2 linked regions of the Roseateles amylovorans genome follow. The protein of the gene in region 1 binds, or shares a complex with, the protein of each later gene. Links are inferred from orthologs where the notes say so. Each region holds a gene or a part of one and is shown on either strand. Other genes may lie near its edges.

Region 1 (7,044 bases):
AATTCGACAGCCGCATCGACTCGGACGTCTACGACGTCCTGTCGCTGCAGGGCTCCCTGAACGCCCGCAACATCCTCGGCGGCACCGCGCCCGCCCAGGTGCGCGCCCAGGTGGCTCGTCATCAGCAACGTCTGGGAGCCGCCCGATGAGCGACCTGCACGACCTGCAAGATCTCGCGACGCCCAGCCTGGCCTGGACCGACAACCTGGTGCTGAACCAGCCGGAGCTGGACCATACCCATCAGGAGTTCGTCGAACTGCTGAACCGCTACGGCGAGGCGCTGGACCGCGGCGAAGATGCCCTGCCCGCTTTCCGCGAGCTGCTCGCCCACACCGAGGACCACTTCGCGATGGAAGAGCGCTGGATGGCGGCCACCGGCTTCGAGCCGCAGAACTGCCACAGCAGCCAGCATGCGATGGTGCTCAATGTGATGCGCGAAGTGGTCCGCTATGCCGATGAGCTGGGCGACCGCGAGCCGCTGGCCATCGTCCGGCAGGAGCTGGTGCAATGGTTCCCGTCTCATGCCGAGATGATGGATGCGGCGCTGGTCTACACGATGCAGCAACGCGGCTTCGATCCCGCCACCGGTCAGGCGCAGCCAACGACGCAACTGCCCGAGGGTGAGAAGGCGGGCGCCGGTTGCGGCTCGACCGCTTGCGGTCACTGAGCTCGGTCTGCGGCGATCAGCGTCGATCAGGAACGATCAGCGGCGGTCAGCGCCGCTTGCCTTGATGGCTTGTTCATCACGCCGGCGCCCGTCACTGCGATGCTGACAGCGACTGTCAGCCCTCACCCCCACAATGCCGCATGGCCGAGCCGACGCCAGCGCTGCCCGATCGCCTGATCGCCCATCTGGACATGGACGCGTTCTACGCGTCTGTGGAGCTGCTGCGTTATCCGGAGCTCAAGGGGCTGCCGGTGGTGGTGGGCGGTCGGCGCGCCCATGCGCCGCAACTGCGGCCCGACGGCACGCGCGAGTTTTTCAAGTTGGCCGACTACACCGGCCGCGGCGTGGTCACCACCTCCACCTACGCCGCGCGCGCCTTCGGTGTGTTCTCGGCCATGGGGCTGATGAAGGCGGCTCTGCTCGCGCCGCAGGCCATCCTGCTGCCGGCCGACTTCGATGCCTACCGCCACTATTCACGGCTGTTCAAGGACGCGGTTCGCGAACTGGCGCCGGTGATCGAGGACCGCGGCATCGACGAGATCTACATCGACCTGACCGACGTGCCCGGCGCGCGGGATCCGGTCGGCCATGACCCGCTGGGCGGGGCCCGCGCCCTCGCGCGCGAGATCAAGAACTCGGTGTGGCGGGCGACCGGACTGACCTGCTCGATCGGCGTGACACCGAACAAGCTGCTCTCCAAGATCGGCTCCGAACTGGAGAAGCCCGACGGCCTCACCGTGCTGACCATGGACGACCTGCCGACCCGCATCTGGCCGCTACCGGTGCGCCGCATCAACGGCATCGGTCCGAAGGCGGGCGCCAAGCTGGACAGCCTGGACATCCACACCATCGGCGACTTGGCGGCGGCCCCACCGGCTCTGCTGGCCCAGCACTTCGGACCGGGCTACAGCCTCTGGCTGCATGAGGCGGCCCTGGGCCAGGATGATCGACCGGTGGTGACCTACAGCGAGCCGGTCTCGATCAGCCGGGAAACCACCTTTGAGCGCGACCTGCATGCGAAGCGGGACCGGCCGGAGCTGTCTCGCATCTTCACCGCCCTGTGCGAGCAACTGGCATCGGACCTGCAACGCAAGGGCTACCAGGGCCGCACCATCGGCATCAAGCTGCGTTTCGAGGGCTTCCGCACCGTCACCCGAGACCTGACCCTCGAGCTGCCAGTGCAGGACGCCGCGGCCATCCGAAGGGCTGCGGGTCTGTGCCTGAAACGCGTGGACCTGAGCCAGCGCTTGCGCTTGCTCGGCGTGCGTGTGGGCAAGCTGAGCCGGCCCGGCGATGTGGACTCGACCCGTCGCAGCCGCAGTGCCGCCAACGCGGCTCCGAACGGTCCGAAGCCCGAGAACCTGCGCCTGTTCAGTTGAGTCGTCAGCAGGGTTGTTCGTCCTGCACCACGTTTCGGGTGACGCGCGAAAACCCAACGCGTTTGTGATCACACGCAATCCTTGATCTAGCGCCAGACGAGCGCACGCCACCACACGAAACGCCTCCCGCGACCTTCACGCCAAAGGGCTGTACTGGCAGAGTGAAGCCCTCGGCCAGCAGCCCACCGCAGGAGTTCGCCATCATGTCCATTCCGATCAGCCGCCGTTCCGCTCGCGCTGGCAATCAGCGCAGCAATCAGCGCGGCAAGCCAACGCGGCAACCCCCATCGTCATCCGTCCCACCCGACTCGGACCTGGACGATCAAGACTGGATGGACTGGTTCCTCGCCGCCGGACTTCGGGCCACGGGCGGTGCCATGCTCGGCGTGGCCTTGAGCGGATTCATCTTTCCGCAGAGCGTGGCCCGCGATGTGCCCTCGATGCTGATCGGGGCTGCATTCATGCTGTGGATTGCACGCCGAAACGGCTCGATCTGACAGCGGGCCAGCGATGACGGCGGCAGGACATGCGCGAGCTCATCGACGGCAACCTCCACGACATGGTCTCGGTGGTCATCGCCATGGGCTACGCCGCCGCGCTCCGATGGCGCCATGGCGCCACACCGCTGCAGGAGTTTCCTGAGGATCTGGGCATTGGCATGGCGCTATACCCCAACTTCTTGATGTGCCTCGCGGTCTTCTCCTCGGCGTCAGTGACCGCGTTGATGTCGACCAACCGAGGTTTGGTCACCCTGGCCGGGTGCTTTGCCCTGTTCTCCACGCTCACGATGGTGAAGAAAAGAGATCGGAAACTAGCCCGCCGTCGGCAAGCGCCACAGCCAGAGCCCGACCGCCAGGCAGCAGAGTGCGGGCAACCAGGGCATGACCGGCATCAAGCAGGCAGCGATGAGCGAGCTGACCGCCATCATGGTCCAGGCCGCCTGCTTGGCCCGGAGCGGCACGGCGCGGTTGGCGCGCCACTGGACGATCATCGGACCGAACCGGGGATGCTGCACCAGCCAGGTCTCGCAACGCTGCGAACCGCGCGCAAAACAGAACGCCGCGAGAAGCACAAACGGCGTCGTGGGCAGCAGCGGCAGGAAGATGCCCAGAACCCCGAGCGCCACGCATGATGCCCCGCCCAGCATCCACGGCAGTCGGCGCCAGAGTGCGCGATGCTGGGGCACGGTGGCCTGGCCCGGCGCGGGCTGCTCGGGGGTGGCGGTCAGAAGCGCGGGTTCACCGTCGCTGGTGGAGGGCGCCATCTGCGGCTGCGGCTGCGGCTGCGCATGCGTCGACATCGATGAAGACTCGGCCTGAGGCGCGTGATGGAGCCCGTGATGGAGCCCGTGCGTGGGCTGAGACTCTGGCGGGCGCGGCGCATTCATCGCGCCACTGTAGCGCGGTGATCGCCGATCGCCTTGATCTCCCTGAGCGCCCTGGACGCCTCAGGACGACCAGCCGCTGGAACGCGAACCGCTGGGGCCTCGCAGCGAGTCACCGGCATCGAGCGACCTGCACCGCATGACCTGCAGCGCCGATTCCCTTGTGTTCTCCACGCCCGTCTCGATCGCATCCCGTCGAGCCCCACGCCTGTGAATCCCCTCCGGAAAACCCTGGGGCAACTTTCCCACCACGTCAAGCTGGCCTGGCCTAGCATCCATCCCATGAGCGTCATCACCTGCATTGAAGACCTGCGCGTGCTTGCGCAAAAGCGCGTGCCCCGCATGTTCTACGACTATGCCGACTCCGGTTCCTGGACCGAGAGCACCTACCGGGCGAACGAAGCGGATTTTCAGTCCATCAAGCTGCGACAGCGGGTGGCCGTCGACATCGAGGGCCGCACCACGGCCACCGAGATGATCGGCCGGCCGGTGCGCATGCCGGTGGCGATCGCCCCGACCGGGCTGACGGGCATGCAGCATGCGGACGGCGAGATCCTCGCAGCCCAGGCGGCCGAAGCCTTCGGCGTGCCGTTCACGCTGTCCACCATGAGCATCTGCTCGATCGAGGATGTTGCAGCGCGCACCGCCACACCGTTCTGGTTTCAGCTCTACGTGATGAAGGACCGGGGCTTCATCCACAGCCTGATCGACCGCGCAAAGGCCGCCAAATGCGAGGCGCTGGTGCTGACGCTGGATCTGCAGATCCTGGGCCAGCGGCACAAGGACCTCAGGAATGGGCTGTCCGCTCCACCCAAACTCACCCTGCCCAACCTGATCAACATGGCGACCAAACCCCGCTGGTGCCTGGGCATGCTGGGGACGCCGCGACGCCAGTTCGGCAATATCGTCGGCCATGTGAAGGGCGTGGGCGACATGGGCTCGCTGTCTGAATGGACGGCCAAGCAATTCGATCCGCAACTCAGCTGGAACGATGTGCAGTGGATCCGCGAGCGCTGGGGCGGCAAGCTGATCATCAAGGGCATCATCGACGAGGAGGATGCCAAGCTCGCGGCGGCGTCCGGCGCGGATGCGCTGATCGTGAGCAACCACGGCGGGCGCCAATTGGATGGCGCGGAATCCAGCATCCGCGCACTCCCGCGCATCGTGGAGGCGGTGGGAGACCGCATCGAGGTGCACATGGACGGCGGCATCCGTTCAGGACAGGATGTGCTCAAGGCTTGGGCCCTGGGCGCGCGTGGCACCTACATCGGCCGGGCCTTCCTCTACGGATTGGGGGCGATGGGCCGACCCGGCGTCGCAAAAGCGCTGGAGATCATCCACCGGGAACTGGATTTGACGATGGCGTTTTGCGGCCATCGACGCCTCGTCGATGTCGATCGAAGCATCTTGCTGAAGGACACCGCCCGCCTTTGAGGCGTCTGGCGGGAACCGCCCCGATGGATCTGACGGGGCCACCCGGCGGGCGGGCCTCCACGCGTTCCGGCGAACGCCAGGCAGATAGCTAAGCACATGGCCAAACAAAACGCCCCGCAATGCGGGGCGTCAAAGGCCGCGGAAATCTGGTTCCGCAGCGTCAAGGCAGGGACAGGCTCACGCGCCCATCACAGCGCGCCGATCACAGCGCGCCCATCTCTTTCAACAGACGATCCGCCTTGTCCACGACCGTCATCTGCCACAGCATGTAGCGCGCATCCAGGCAGATGCTGCGCGTGGTCTTTGGATTGAAATCCCAATCCGAGATCACCGCATCCAAGGTGCCGTCGAACAGCAGGCCCACCAGCTCACCCTTGCTGTTGAGCACCGGCGAGCCGCTGTTGCCACCGGTCGTGTCCAGCGTCGCCAGGAAGTTGACCGGCACCGAGTCCAGCGCCTTCACACCGTACTTGCCGAACTGGCGTGCCTTGATCGCGGCCAACTGCTCGGCCGGCGCATCGAACTCGCCGGTGCCGGTGTGCTTGGCCACAATGCCGCGCAGCGTGGTGAAGGCCGTCCAGTCGGCGCCATCCACGCCGGGCTGGCGCCCTCGCACCTGACCGAAGGCCACGCGCAGCGTGTTGTTGGCATCCGGATAGACCGCCTGGCCGCGGCTGGCCTTGAAAGCGATCATCGCCTTCATCGTGTCGGCATAGGCCTGCTGGATGCGGCCGGCCAGCTCCTTGTCGCGTGTCTCGCGCGCGTCGTCATCAGCCCGCAGAGCGACAGCCGCCTTGACCAGCGTGTCGCCGCTGGCCTCGAACTCAGTTGAGTCGCGGCCCAGCCAGGCCATGCGCTCGGCCTTGTCTGTCAGGCGAGTGCCGGCGTAGAGCTGGTCCACGCGGGCGGCGACGGCGGCGGCATCCATGCCCTGGCGAAGGCCCAGGGCACTCAGGAAGGCGGCATTGAGTTGATCCGCCGGCTGCGCCAGGTATTGCGTCAGGAAGTGGCCCACCACCCGCTTGTCCGTGGCTTCGTCGAAACGGCGCTCGACCGCCTCCAGCGACTGTCGACGACGGAGCTGATCCCGCTCCTGATAGCCGGACTTGCGCTCGGCATCGGGCTTGCGACGTTGCAGTGCCTGTTGATAGAGATCGCGGGCCTGCGCCAGCAGGGTCGGCGTCGCATAGTTCAGCAGCAGTTCGCGGCGGGTGATGGCTTCGCGCTCACCCAGCAGTCGGTCGATCTCGCTGAGCGAGGCGCCGTACTGCTCGCGCCGCTTGGGATCGGCCTCGACCCAGGCCTTCAGTTCCGCATGCGCTGCCTGCTTGCGCGCCAGGATGTCGCTGCCGGCGAAACTCGCCAGTTGGCCCTGGTAGTTCTTGTAGTAGTTGCCGACGCTGGCCACGAGATTGGCCAACTTGATTTCGGCCTCCCGTCGTCCGGCGGTCGCCTCGCGGATTTCAGCGAGTTGCTCGCCCATCACCTTCACGCGCTCCGGCATTTCCCAGCCGAACGCGAAGCCCACTTCCTCGGGCAGGCGGTGACGATTGGTGCGGCCCGGATAGCCGGCCACCATGACGAAGTCGCCCTCGTTGAGCGGCACGCTGGCCAGCTTCAGCACATGCTGGGGCTGATAGGGCTTGTTGTTGGGACTGAAGTCCGCCGGCTTGCCATCCGGGCCGACATAGGCACGATAGAAGCTGTAGTCGCCGGTGTGGCGCGGCCACATCCAGTTGTCGGTATCACCGCCGAACAGACCGACGCCTTGGGCCGGCGCATGCACTAGGCGGACGTCGCGAATCTCCAGTTGCTTGATCAACTGGTATTGCAAGCCGCCGTAGAAAGCCGCCACGTTGCAGCGGTGGCCGGCGTCCTTCTCGCACTCCGCGACCAGGGCCTTCTCGCTTGATTCGATCGCTTCGATGCGGGCCTTGCCCTTCAACGCCGAGGTCTTGGCATCCAGCACGCGAGGGGTGACATCGGTCAGCGCCACCGTCACATAGACGCGGCTGCCCGGCGCGGCGGGCAATTCGTCAGCCAGCGTGGCGGCCAGGAAACCGTTCTTCAGCAGGTCGCGCTGCGGGGTGGCGTTGTACTGGATGCTGCCGTAGGCGCAATGGTGATTGGTCACCACCAGGCCTTGCGGCGAGACGAACGACGCGGTGCAGTTGCCCAGG
Region 2 (7,081 bases), 4.4 Mb from region 1 along the record:
GGACCATTCCCTCCGGCCCTTGTCCGCGCAAGCGGCGCTGCCTCATGAATACAGAAGAGCGCAATTCTACGGGGCAGAACCGCAGCGGCAGCGTGTACGCGGCTTTGGACATGCTGGCATACCAGCACTCACACGGAGATAGCCGATGCAAGTTGAATGGGTGACGGCCACGGACGAGATCAAATCCGACCTGGCGGGCGTGCTGTTGCGGGCTATGCGGCAGAGCCTGGAGGACAGCGCCCTCGATCCTCTTCGGACGCGTGACCATTTTCTTCAGACGCTGCGCCCGCATGACGCAACGGTCATGCAGCTGAGCGGGAGGATCGCTGGGTTCTACGTCCTGCGGCGTCGGGATACCGACCTCTATCTGGACCACCTGTACGTGGATCCGGATCTTCAGAGGCAAGGGCTTGGCGCTTGCGCACTGGCGCGGGTGCTGGCGCTCTCGGATGCACATCAGCTCGACGTGCGGCTTCGGGCGCTTCGGCTCAGCGACGCCACTCGGTTCTACGAGCGGCATGGCTTCACGCGGGAATATGAAGGCGAGACGGACATTCAGTACGTCCGCCGATGTAGTTTGGCCGCACCGGGGGGCTTAAAGGGATCAGCAGCGTGCTGTCCAGCCCGCAGTGAGGGAGCCGAACCGTGGTGGGGTCGTATCGTGCGCACCTAACGGTGGTCGCTGGCCCGGCCGGTGCCTTGGATATTCGACAGTCGGCGACGACCACACAGTGAAATGACCGAATCTTGCCCATGGACGCCGTGAAGACAAAAAAACCTGACGCCGTCCGCGAAGCGGCAGGTGATCGAGGTCTTGGTGACCGAGCACAGCCTGTCGATCTTACGAGCCTGCAGGGCCGCAGGCTTGTTGCGGGCGGCGTATTACAAAGTGCCGCTGCAGCCGATGGAAAGGGACGCCGAGGTCACTGATGCGCTTAACGGCGTCGTTGAGCGCAATGGCCGTTGGGGCTTCTGGAAGTGCTTTGACCGGCTACGCCTGGACGGCCGGCCATGGAACCACAAGCGGGTTTGGCGGGTGTACTGCGAGCTGGGGCTGAACATCCGCCGCCGAATGAACCGCCGCATTCCCAATCGAGAACCCGTGCCGCTGGCTGCGGGTTCGTACGTCAATCAGGGGTGGGCCTTGGACTTCATGAATGACGTGCTTTACGACGGTCGCCGGTTCCGAACGTTCAACGTGATCGACGAGGCCGACCGCGAGGCGCTTACCATCCAGGTGGGCCAATCGCTGCCGGCCTCGATGCTGATTCGCACTATGGACCGGCTGGTGGACTGGTACGGCCCGCCGCTGTCGATTCGCATGGACAACAGAGACCGAACAGTATGTGGACTACGTCTTCTTTGCTGACGTCAGAGCGAAGGACCCCAGGTTCAGCAATCGATGGATTGCTCATTGGAGAGCACAGAGGCTTGTTCCGCGTTGACAAGGAATCGATGGCCGTGTCCTTGCTGCGAGCTATGAACGGCGATAACGAAGACGCCAGGTTTAAGAAGGCTGCAGGCAAAGTGCTCAGTGAGTGGCGGCGTCTCGGTACACCTCCAAAGGCTACGCAGTTCGCAAGCGGCTAAGGTCCGCTGGCAGCCTGAAGCGCCCACCCGCGGGCGCCAGCTCACCCAGCGCGAGTGGAGTCAAGCACATGGACATCCCCTCCGCCATCATCAAAGAAAAAAGCCCCTGACTCTTTACGAATCAGAGGCTTGTGCGCGTCATCAGACGGAAAGTCCGGCGCTATCCAGCATCTCCGTCCAGCGAATTCAAGACCTGTCCGGCTAAAACCGTCATCTAACAAACCGGCAGATCAAACGTCAATATTCGCCGCCCTCAGCGCATTCTGCTCAATGAACTCACGCCGCGGCTCGACCTCATCACCCATCAGCATCGTGAACACGCGATCGGCCTCGATCGCATCCTCGATCTGCACGCGCAACAGGCGACGAACCGTCGGATCCATCGTCGTCTCCCACAGCTGTTCCGGGTTCATCTCACCCAGGCCCTTGTAGCGCTGGCGGCCGACGCTGGATTCCGCCTGCGTCATCAGCCAAGCCATCGCGGCGCGGAAGTCGCCGACCTTGGATTCCTTGGCCTTCTCGCCCTCGCCCTTGCGGATCACAGCCTCTTCGGTGACCAGACCCTTGAAGGTCTTGCCCGCCGTGGCCAGCACCTCGTAGTCCGCGCCGTGCACGAAGTCCGCGGTGATGATGCTCGATCGCACATTGCCGTGATGGCGGCGCGAGATGCGCAGCAGCAGCTTGTCGGTGCGAGGATCGGTCTCTGCCGTCACGGTGGCGTCGTGCAGTTGGGACTGCAGCGCGGTGGCGGCGATGTCGGCTGCATCCTTGGTGTCGAGGTTGATCGCCAGGCCGGAGGCCAGCAGGTGCAGCGCTTCGCCGTCCATCCAGGCGGAAAGGCGCTGGATCACGTTCTGCGCGGCGACGTACTGGCGCGCCTTGCCTTCCAGGTCTTCACCCTTGAGCACTGGCCCATTGCCCACGCCCGCGGTGTGCAGCTCGGCATCGTTGAGCGCGACCTTCAACAGGAAGCCATCGAGCTCATGGCCGTCCTTCAGGTACTGCTCCTGCTTGCCGACCTTCACCTTGTAGAGCGGCGGCTGCGCAATGTAGATGTGGCCGCGCTCGACCAGCTCCGGCATCTGCCGGTAGAAGAAGGTCAGCAGCAGCGTGCGGATGTGGGCACCGTCCACGTCCGCGTCGGTCATGATGATGATGCGGTGGTAGCGAAGCTTGTCCGGATTGAAGTCGTCGCTGCCGGCGCCGCGGCCGATGCCGGTGCCCAGCGCCGTGATCAGCGTGATGATTTCGTTGCTGGTCAGCAGCTTCTCGTAGCGCGCTTTCTCGACGTTCAGGATCTTGCCGCGCAGCGGCAGGATCGCCTGGAACTTGCGGTCGCGGCCCTGCTTGGCGGATCCGCCGGCGGAGTCACCCTCCACGATGTAGATCTCGCACAGGGCGGGATCCTTCTCCTGGCAGTCGGCGAGCTTGCCGGGCAGGCCCAGGCCGTCCAGCACGCCCTTGCGACGCGTCATTTCGCGGGCCTTGCGGGCCGCCTCGCGGGCGCGGGCGGCGTCCAGGATCTTGCCGCAGATGGTCTTGGCATCCAGCGGGTTCTCGAGCAGGTAGTCGGTCAGCAGGCGCGAGACGATGTCTTCCACCGGCGCGCGCACTTCGCTCGACACCAGCTTGTCCTTGGTCTGCGAGCTGAACTTCGGCTCCGGCACCTTGACGCTGACCACGCAGGCCAGGCCTTCGCGCATGTCGTCGCCGGCGACCTCGACCTTGGCCTTCTTGGCCAGCTCGTTGTCTTCGATGTACTTGTTGATCACCCGTGTCATCGCCGCGCGCAGGCCGGTCAGATGGGTGCCGCCGTCACGCTGCGGAATGTTGTTGGTGAAGCACAGGACGTTTTCATTGAACCCGTCGTTCCACTGCATCGAGACCTCCACACCAATGTTGGTGCCCTGGTCCGAGAGCTTGTCGCCCTGCGCATGGAAGATGTTGGGATGCAGCGTCGTCTTGCCCTTGTTGATGAACTCGACGAAGCCCTTCACGCCGCCCGCGTAGGCGAAGTTGTCTTCCTTGTTGTTGCGCTCGTCGACCAGGCGGATCTTCACGCCGTTGTTCAGGAACGAGAGCTCACGCAGGCGCTTGGCCAGGATGTCGTAGTGGAACTCGCTGTTCTGGGTGAAGATCTCGGTGTCGGGCAGGAAGTGGACTTCCGTGCCGCGCTTGTCGGTCTCGCCGACCACGCGCATCGGGCTGGTCTCGAAGCCGTCGCGGACTTCGATCAGGCGATCCTGCGGGATGCCCTTCTTGAATTCGATCTGATGGACCTTGCCCTCGCGGCGCACCGTCAGGCGCAGCGTCTTGGACAGCGCATTCACGCAGGACACGCCCACGCCGTGCAGACCGCCCGAGACCTTGTAGCTGTTCTGGTTGAACTTGCCGCCGGCATGCAGCTCGGTCAGCGCGATCTCGGCGGCCGAGCGCTTGGGCTCGTGCTTGTCGTCCATCTTCACGCCGGTCGGGATGCCGCGGCCGTTGTCGATGACGGAGATCGAATTGTCGGTGTGGATCGTGACGACGATGTCGTCGCAGTAGCCCGCGAGCGCCTCGTCGATGGAGTTGTCGACGACCTCGAAGACCAGGTGATGCAGGCCTGTGCCGTCGGACGTGTCGCCGATGTACATGCCGGGGCGCTTGCGGACCGCCTCCAGGCCTTCCAGGATCTGGATGCTGGACTCGCCGTAACCCGTGCCGTCGCCTTGCGGTGCGGGCACGGGGGTGTTCTCGGTATTCGGAGTGTCGCTCATCAGGGGGTACTCGAGGCCGCCACGCGGCCGTTTGTCAATCTGGCTAGAACCCCCGCCTGGCGGGGGCAGGGGATGCGCGACCCACCGCTCCCGACGAGGAGCGACCGGTGCGCAACGACCTTAAATCCTCATCGGCATGACCACGTACTTGAAGCCGGCGTGATCCGGGATGCTCAGCAGCGCGCTGGACGAACTGTCGTTCAGATCGATGCGCACCATGTCCTGGCTCATGTTGGCCAGCACGTCCATCAGGTAGGTCACATTGAAACCGGTTTCGATCTGGTCGCCGCCGTAGTCAATCTCGATCTCTTCCTTGGCCTCTTCCTGCTCGGCATTGCTGGAGGCAATCGACAGCAGACCCGGATCGAAGGCTAGGCGCACCGCCTTGAACTTCTCGCTGGTCAGGATGGCGGCGCGTTGCAACGCGGCCAGCAGTTGCTGACGGCCCAGGATGACGTGGAACTTGTGGTTCTTCGGGATGACACGGTTGTAGTCGGGGAACTTGCCCTCGACCAGCTTGGTCACGAATTCCATGCCGCTGAAGCTGAACTTGGCCTGATTGCCGGCAAAGCGCATCTCGATGGGCGCGTTTTCTTCCTCGCCCTTGCCGCCGTCCTTCAGCAGGCGCATCAGCTCCAGCACCGTCTTGCGGGGCAGGATCACTTCCTGCTTGGGCATTTCGGTGTCGGTTTCGGCCTGGGCCAGGCCCAGGCGGTGGCCGTCGGTGGCGACCAGCGTCAGCGTCTTGCCTTCGGCGACGAACAGGATGCCGTTCAGGTAGTAGCGGATGTCATGCACCGCCATCGCGAAGTGGACCTGGTTGATCAGTCCCTTGAGCGTCTTCTGCGGCACGCTGAACGCCGGGCCGAAGTCGGCGGCTTCCTGCACCAGCGGGAAGTCGTCGGCCGGCAGCGTCTGCAGCGTGAAGCGGCTCTTGCCGCCCTGCAGGGTCATCTTGCTCTGGTTGGAGGTCAGGCTGACGGTCTGGTCCGAGGGCATCGAACGCAGGATGTCGATCAGCTTGCGTGCGCCCACTGTGGTCGAGAAGTCGCCCGCGTCGCCATCGAACTCGACGGTCGTGCGGACCTGGATCTCCAGATCGCTGGTGGTCAGCTCCACCTGCGGGCCTTGCTTGCGGATCAGCACATTGGCCAGGATAGGCAGGGTGTGGCGCCTCTCCACAATGCCGGACACGGCCTGCAGTGCGGCAAGCACTTTGTCCTGGCTGGCTTTCAACACGATCATGTCAACCTCTCTCCACTGTTGGCTGTTCGGGCGAACGCGGCATTTTCGCTGATGGCCGAGTGATTTTTCGTCATCCCTTCAGCGTCTGCTCCAGCACGTGCAACTGCTGGTTCAGTTCGGTGTTCTTCTGGCGCTCACCGCCGATCTTGCGAACCGCATGCAACACCGTGGTGTGGTCGCGGCCGCCAAACAGCTCGCCGATCTCCGGCAGGCTCTTCTGGGTCAGTTCCTTGGCCAGGTACATCGCGATCTGGCGCGGGCGGGCAATGCTGGCCGGGCGCTTCTTCGAATACATGTCCGCGACCTTGATCTTGTAGAAATCGGCCACGGTCTTCTGGATGTTCTCCACCGAGATCTGCCGGTTCTGGATCGACAGCAGGTCCTTCAGCGCCTCGCGGGCCAGCTGAATGTTGATTTCCTTGTGCGAGAAGCGGCTGTAGGCCAGCACCTTTCGCAGGGCACCTTCCAGTTCCCGGACGTTGGCGCGCACATTCTTGGCGATGAAGAACGCCACATCCTCAGGCATCGGCGCGCCCTCGGCGTCAGCCTTCTTGATCAGGATGGCGACCCGCATTTCCAACTCGGGCGGCTCGATGGCCACCGTCAGACCGGCGTCGAAGCGGCTGGTCAGGCGCTCGTCGATGTCGACCAGCCCCTTGGGGTAGGTGTCGCTGGTCATGATGATGTGGGCCCGCTTGGCCAGCAGCGCCTCAAAGGCGTTGAAGAATTCTTCCTGCGTGCGGTCCTTGCCGGCGAAGAACTGCACATCATCGATCAGCAGCAGGTCCAGCGAGTGGTACTTGGCCTTGAGCTCGTCGAAGGTCTTGCGCTGGTAGTTCTTGACGACGTCCGAGATGAACTGCTCCGCATGCAGATACAGCACGCGCGCATCCGGGCGATCCTTCAGCAGCGCATTGCCGACCGCATGGATCAGGTGGGTCTTGCCCAGGCCGACGCCGCCATAGATGAACAGCGGGTTGTACATCTGGCCGGGCGCGCCGGCCACGTGCAGGGCCGCCGTGCGGGCCATCTGGTTGGCGCGGCCAGGCACCAGCGTGTCGAAGGTCAGGCTGGAGTTGATGCGGTGACGGGTGGCGCTGGGCGGCAGATTCTGCGGCGCCATCGGCGCCATGTTGCTGATCAGGCCGGCCGCAGTGGGCGGATTCATGGGCGCGGCCGCTGGCGTGGGACGTGCGCGGGCGGCGGATGAGGCCGTCTCGGCGCCGGGGGCCGCGTTCGGGCCGCTGCGCAGGCCGTGCTGCTGCAGCACCTGGCCCATGCCCAGGGCTGGCGCGCTGTTGCGCGGCAGCGGGACGATCGGTTCGCGCGGGGCGAGCGCCAGTTCCAGCCGGGCGGGCTTGCCGGCGAGTTCGCTCAGGATGGTTTCGATGCGGCTGGCGTACTGGCTGCGGATCCAGTCCAGCTTGAAGCGATTGGGCACGCGCAGCGACACCAGGACGGCGTCATCGCCGTTCTTTTCTTGCATG

The links.
Region 2: the proteins of dinB (region 1) and dnaN are in contact, whole or in part, in a solved structure (PDB 1OK7), measured with the Escherichia coli proteins. The link is inferred for Roseateles amylovorans from one-to-one orthologs.

What each region holds. Positions count from the first base shown.
Region 1 is NZ_CP104562.2:4,442,736-4,449,779, forward strand. The notes cover bases 1-2,926. They hold dinB (DNA polymerase IV), read left to right. Parts: upstream 1-807; coding sequence 808-2,046; downstream 2,047-2,926. Other genes in these bases: argH (argininosuccinate lyase), read left to right, coding at 1-149; N4261_RS18405 (hemerythrin domain-containing protein), read left to right, coding at 146-667; N4261_RS18415 (hypothetical protein), read left to right, coding at 2,250-2,543; N4261_RS18420 (YbaN family protein), read right to left, coding at 2,858-2,926. Also shown: more of N4261_RS18420, read right to left, coding at 2,927-3,346; N4261_RS18425 (alpha-hydroxy acid oxidase), read left to right, coding at 3,713-4,864; N4261_RS18430 (S46 family peptidase), read right to left, coding at 5,067-7,044. UniProt on the Escherichia coli protein: Poorly processive, error-prone DNA polymerase involved in translesion repair and untargeted mutagenesis. Copies undamaged DNA at stalled replication forks, which arise in vivo from mismatched or misaligned primer ends.
Region 2 is NZ_CP104562.2:354-7,434, reverse strand. What follows is about bases 3,533-6,495. They hold dnaN (DNA polymerase III subunit beta), read right to left. Parts: upstream 5,595-6,495; coding sequence 4,470-5,594; downstream 3,533-4,469. Other genes in these bases: dnaA (chromosomal replication initiator protein DnaA), read right to left, coding at 5,665-6,495; gyrB (DNA topoisomerase (ATP-hydrolyzing) subunit B), read right to left, coding at 3,533-4,349. Outside these bases: N4261_RS00030 (ATP-binding protein), read right to left, coding at 1-112; N4261_RS00025 (GNAT family N-acetyltransferase), read left to right, coding at 146-673; N4261_RS00020 (IS3 family transposase), read left to right, coding at 818-1,369; more of gyrB, read right to left, coding at 1,821-3,532; more of dnaA, read right to left, coding at 6,496-7,081. UniProt on the Escherichia coli protein: Confers DNA tethering and processivity to DNA polymerases and other proteins. Acts as a clamp, forming a ring around DNA (a reaction catalyzed by the clamp-loading complex) which diffuses in an ATP-independent manner freely and bidirectionally along dsDNA.